2 regions of the Clostridium sp. AWRP genome follow, and region 2 is predicted to be linked to the other one. Evidence: riboswitches for the same ligand, from Rfam matches in the RefSeq annotation. Region 2 holds a riboswitch; the other holds the start of a gene.

Region 1 (3,219 bases), 2.1 Mb from region 2:
TCAATGGCACATCTTTAAATGCTCTAACAGGACTATTTACTCCTCCTGGCATGTATAATTTAGATTCATTAAATATATCATCATTTCTCATTAAGTTTTACATCTCCATTTCTTCATCATTAACAGAATATTTTATTTATAAGCTTTAAATATTCATCTTCTTTTCCTTGAAGTTTTGCTTCTTTTAATACATCTATAGCCCTGTTTATATAAACTTTGGCTGTACTCTGTATCATAGTTTGTACGAGTACTTCATTATCCTTTGTATACCTTTTATTTTTAAAAGTCTCTATTCTCTTTTCACATATTTCACTTCCGAAATTTTTCATCTTCTGTATTTCCGGTGAAAGCTCATCTAAGGACTGCCATTTTATGAATTCATCTATATATTCCTTGATGATATACCTGTACTTTTCCATCTTTTCTTTTCGCATAATCTTATTATTTTCATCAATGCTACTTATATTATCTATGTCATATACTTTTACATCCGGAAGAGTTAATACATCTGCATCTACATCTTTAGGTACTGCAAGATCAAATATGAGAAATTTCTTTTTAGGAAGTTCTTCTTTGTAGACTACAGCATGAGGTGCAGAAGTACAGCTTATAATACAATCCACATTGCTATAATAAGCTTTTCTTTCTTTAAAAGTTATAAACTTAATCCAATTACAATTTTCATATAAGTCTTTAACTTTATTCAAATCACGCACTACGATATATACAATTTCAGTATTCAAACCAGCTAAATATTTGAGTACAAGCTTTCCTATTTCTCCAAACCCAATTACCATATACCTTTTTACTTTGCTCTTTTCTGCCTCTTTAACAGCTATTGATGGTACAGATACAGGTATTTTATACATTTCACAGTCATTCTTAAACTTCTTACCACAAGTTATTGCATTCTGAAATAGCCTCTGAAGCTGTCCTTTTATAGTCTTAGCTTTTAATGCCATATTATATGCAGTCTTAATTTGTCCTAAAATTTGATCTTCTCCCAAAATTTTAGAATGGAAACCACAACTTACTTCCATTAAATGCTTAATAGCATCTTTATTCTTTGCATAGAAGGTATATGTAGTAAGTTCTATACTCCAACCTAAAGCATTAAATACAGCATTTATTATTTCTTCCCCTTGTGTATTAGAATCCACATATATTTCTGTTCTGTTACAAGTACTCAAAATTAAAACGTTTCCCGTAATTTTATAAACATTCTTTAACTTATTTTCTAATTTTGACGATACAATAGAGAACCTTTGCCTTATTTCAATATCACATTCACTTTTTACCCCTATAAGTTGTATCATTTTATCAACTCCAATATTACAACTATATTATTATAATTAAAATATAACTTTACTATATACCTAAAAAACCTTTTAACTAAGTGTTAAAAGGTATTCACACATAAAACATAAGTAATAAATGCTTTATTTATTACAATGCCCCCTATCACTTGTAGAGTTAATGGCCTATTATATAGGCAGGTCTTCTGACTTAAGCTTCATCATCTAAGTACGCCTTCCCTATTTACAAGTGGCTTGTCCTACTTAAATTCACCTAATACAGCTACAAGATAGTTCAGGATTTTTACCTGATTCCCTTTTAATTAAATATAATTAAACCTATACTATTATTTATTAAATTTTATTTTACAACATTAATTTTCATTTTAATTATAACATTATCATAAAAAGAATCAACTTATACACAATCATATTTTTAAGTTAAGAATTGATAATTAAGAATGAATAGTAAAGGTGAATTTTTCTCCTCTACGCTGCGAAAAATTTTAAATTTGAAACTTATTGAATCTTTGGATAAGTGATGCTATGTTTCATATTTTCTGAAGTACTAACGGAAGAAAATCATCCATAACTATTAATTCTTAACTCTTAATTTTTAATTATTAAAAATATCCGGAGTATAAGTTTATTTTTTTGTTTAGAAACTCTACCTCTATTTTACAGTGCCTTTTAAATCATACAGTGTTTCATTGTCCATGCGGCCCATTCCTTGAAAATGTAAGTTGCTGTTTCTTGTTGAGTTACTATCTATTTCACTATTAGCAGTATTATTAGTAGAACTTTCACTTTTTTGAGCTTGAGAATTAGTAGTATCTTTCCATTCAGTAGTTGAAACAGCTTTGCCATTTTTCTGAATCCAATTCATTATATCCTGAGAATCTCTTCCTCCCATACCTCCTGTAAGTACATATCTCACCTCACCTTTTTTAACCATTTGTTTAAATTGATCAAGAGAAAGTATCTTGTCAGATCCTGAGAAACCTCCAAGAGCCATTACGCTTTTGCCGCTTTCAATTATTATATCTTCAGCAGAAGCAGAACTTGAAACTACAAGAGCATATTTTTCATTTGAAGTATGACTTTCAAGGAATTTTATAAGCTTTGAATTCCTACTGCTATTCTGTCCATCCATCATCATGAAATTGTTCGATTTTCCATTTGATAAAAGCTCCAATCCTGCAGCAGGCAAAGAACTCAAGCTGTGAGTTATAGCAGCAGCAGAGCCGATAGCAGGTGTTACTAAAATTCCTACAAGTGCAAGTGCTCCAAATATTTTAGCAAACCCTTCATTATTACCTTGTTCCAAATTTCCTTTCTTGACTAATCTGTATATTATAAGCAGTGCAGAAGATGCAAAACACAATATGATAGCTGCTATAATTATAGATTTTATAATAGTGGATATAGTAGTAAAATAAGATAACATCAAAAGATGTACCAATCCTTCTACAATAAATGCTACAGGCATTATCCATGATTTTATACTGCCTTCCTTATATAGCTTCCACATTGAAGTAAGTCCTATTCCACATAAAGCTGCAATTGGAGGGGCCATCATACTTAAATAATATGGATGAAACAATCCTTTAGTACAGCTGAAATATATGAATTCAGGTATCAGCCATAATGCCCATAATGTTACCCCTAATTTTTTCTTATTATCAAATGGAAATTTAAGCTTTTCTACTATTACAGCTGCAGCAAGTCCAAATATAGCTAAAGGTAAAAACCAAACTATCTGGTCTGACAAAACATTTTTAGAAAATAATCTAGTAACACCTGCTGTTGTCTGTCCTCCAAAGCTTCCTGAAAGTCCATTTGATCCGCCAGGTCCACCACCTTGATTTTGGGAATTGCCTTGTGTATTCTGACCTCCCGGACCTCCTTGTGGACCTTTGGAAGA
Region 2 (3,219 bases):
AACAAGGATGCAAAGGCACAGTGTACAGTTACTGTTACGGAAAATAATACGCCAAAACCAATAAAGATAACTAATTTGACAAAGGATATTTCATTTAAATTAGGCAATGATGCGAAAGTATCTGTAAAGGCAGAGAATAATTCTGGTAAAGACAAGGATGCATCACTATTAGTAGCACTATATAATGAGAGTGGTAAATTCATCAATTATATATGCGGTAAGCAGACGATAAAAAATGGAGATTCATCTATTTTAACAGGTATTATGAAACTTCCAGAAAAAGGAATATATAAATTGAAGGCATTTGTATGGGACAGTCTTGAAAATATGAATCCTCTTTCAGATATTATAGATATACCTGTCCAGTCAAAATAAATAAACAATAAAAAAGCTTCTATAGGATGAATTAGTTATTCTGTAGAAGCTTTTTATTACCTGTACAAGTTTTTCAGGAAAATAATGTTGACTTTTGAAAAAATATGTACTAACCTTAATATAAAGATAATAAAAATTTAATATTTAGTATTAGGTGCTGTCAAACGTGATAGTTAAAAGGAAAAGTGTAATAAACACTGCAGCCCACCGTTACTGTATGGAGGATGAAACCTTAATTATGTCACTGGATTTATATCCGGGAAGACAGGGGAGTAAGATGAATCTGAGCCAGGAAGCCTGCCTGATATGTAGTTAATTCTTTCGGAGGGGAAGAGGTTGATATTTTAAACTGCTTATAATTAAAAGTAAACGGTTATATTGACATGAGAGAACCCTAGTGGTTCTTTTTTAGTTATTAGATATTATATAAAGCTACGAGATAATTAAAGAAATAAATTAAACAAAAAATATGAAAGGCAAGGGTGAATCTTATGGATGAAAATATGAAATTAGAAGAAGAGAAGGAATTATATTCAAATAGGGTGGAACTTTCCGGAACTGTATACGATTTTCAGTTAGAATTTATGAAAGTATACAAAAAAGATGTAGAAGATAGTGTAAAAATATTTATGAGCCCACAACAAGCAAAGAGCATGAGTATGATTTTATTGAAATCAATTGAAAATTATGAGAATACTTTTGGAGAAATCAATATAAATCCTAAAAAATGATACTGAATTAAGTGACAGGCATTTTTAGGACAAGCTTACTAGACAGTATTTAATAACAAAAGTCATAATATTGTGGTTCACATTAATTTAATAAAAATTTTATAAATTATTGACAAATAAATAAAAGAGATGTAACATGAAAGTAATGACAATTGTAAATTAAATAATAATATTGAACAGGTTTCTTTTTAAGGAATTAATAGGGAAAGTGGTTAAAAGCCACTGCAGCCCCCGCTGCTGTAAGGAAGATGAAATTCACAATATGCCACTGAAGATATAATCTTTGGGAAGGTGTGAAAAGTAAGATGATACCAAGCCAGTATACCTGCCTGTTACAAGTGTATATGGTTCTTTCGGTGGGAAAGGTAAGTATTCAATGCCAATAACATCTGTTTACATTAAATATTCATAAATTCATGTCGTATACTGGAGACCTTCGAAAGAAAGAGGGTCTCTTTTTATCTTTTATTTACACAAATATATTTTTACGTTAACTTAATCTCACCTGAATTACCACCTAGTTTATTTTTCACAAAGGTTAAAAATATGATTGCCATTACATTTTAATTTCCAGGAGGTGATATAAAAATTTTATCATTGTCTTTTAAATTTGGACAAGCAACAATTAAAAATTTGGAGGAGTGTATAAAATGATTAGAAGATTAAAAAACAAATTATTTGCAACTTTGTGTATAACAACATTAACTTTGGGAGCTGCGGCTGCACCATCTGCTTTTAACAGTGTTCATGCTGCCTCAGCTGCTCAAACAAAGACTGTCTATGTGGATGTTGAGAAAAATGTTTTAGGACAAGCACCTATTTTACAGCCAGTAAAAGTTACACTCAGTGATACGAATACTATTGCTGATGCTACAAAACAGGCTGTAGGTGATGGAAATGTAAATATAGTTTCAAGCCAGTATGGAAGTTATATAACAGGTTTTAAGGATGCTACAGATAATCAAGATGCTTTTAAAGATTATTTATTTACGAACAATCTTAAAAAATTAACTAAAGGTATTGTTTTCAGAAAAGATTTACCACATCAACCTATTGTTACCGATGTAAATTATTTAAGTGAAAAGGAATGCGATGGAATTTCAGGTTGGATGTTTACAGTAAATAATGAATTGAATCATGACAGTACTTATTATAACGGAAGTACAGCATTAGATAATGTACCAGATGGAGCTGTAATTCGTTGGGAATTTACAGCAGCAATGGGAGCAGATATGGGGCTAAATAGTGCATATTTACCAACTCAGGTTACTTCTGATGGATATTATAACTGGGCGACTACTAAACTTGTTGATCCATTTTTTACAAGAGCAGATAAAACAACACTTATAGCAAAAATGGCAAATCATGCAAATAAAACAGATACAGCTTATACAAATGCATTAACTCAATTAGAAACTTTACAAGCTAAACAAAAGAATGTTGATGCTGCAGCTGGTGCTTTATAATAAAAGCAGATTTTCCCTAATTGATTAAGCAAATCTTTTAGATTGATACCGGGTTAAGATGTATTTTTTAACCTGGTATTTATTATATAATTTTAGAAAAATTAGAAAGGAGAACAAAGTGAAAAGGATATGGAAAAAAATCAGTCTTGTTATGATGCTTATATTTACTTTAATGACATTTGCACCATATACTGCTAGGGCAGATGCTTCACCATCGGTATCAATGCCATCTTTAACCCAGGATACAGATGGAAACTATACTGTAAGTTCAGTAGATGACTTGAACAAACTCAGAGGAGATATCGATAATGGCATAGACTATTCAGGCAAAAAAGTTATTTTGATACATGATATTGATATAAGTAAATCAAGTGTTCCTTTAAAATCCTTTACAACTAATAAAAATTTTGATGGTACTTTTGACGGAAAGTTTAACACTATAAGTAGTTATACAGATGCAGTATCCGGTTTGTTTGGGATTGTGGGAAAAGACGGAATTGTAGAAGATGTTAAAGTTAATGCAAATGTAACCGTTACAGATGCAAGTAAAGTAATTACTTCAACTTCAATTGAGGATGCAGCTTATGGGTTGATTACTAATCAAAGTGCAGGGATAATATCTAAATGTTCTACAAAAGGTATGATTA

What was found. Region 2 has a riboswitch for cobalamin ahead of DMR38_RS11590 (hypothetical protein). Riboswitches for the same ligand answer to the same signal wherever they lie in the genome.
Region 1: another riboswitch for cobalamin. It lies ahead of hemA (glutamyl-tRNA reductase); the one in region 2 lies ahead of DMR38_RS11590 (hypothetical protein).

What each region holds. Positions count from the first base shown of each region.
Region 1 covers NZ_CP029758.2:408,892-412,110, reverse strand. The annotation lists gene hemL (glutamate-1-semialdehyde 2,1-aminomutase) at 1-91, opposite strand, end outside; gene hemA (glutamyl-tRNA reductase) at 120-1,316, opposite strand; cobalamin riboswitch at 1,474-1,653, opposite strand; gene DMR38_RS01885 (glycosyltransferase family 39 protein) at 1,969-3,219, opposite strand, start outside.
Region 2 covers NZ_CP029758.2:2,520,549-2,523,767, reverse strand. The annotation lists gene DMR38_RS22305 (Ig-like domain-containing protein) at 1-375, shown strand, start outside; cobalamin riboswitch at 511-695, shown strand; gene DMR38_RS11595 (DUF3467 domain-containing protein) at 867-1,106, shown strand; cobalamin riboswitch at 1,268-1,454, shown strand; gene DMR38_RS11590 (hypothetical protein) at 1,757-2,572, shown strand; gene DMR38_RS11585 (cell surface protein) at 2,691-3,219, shown strand, end outside.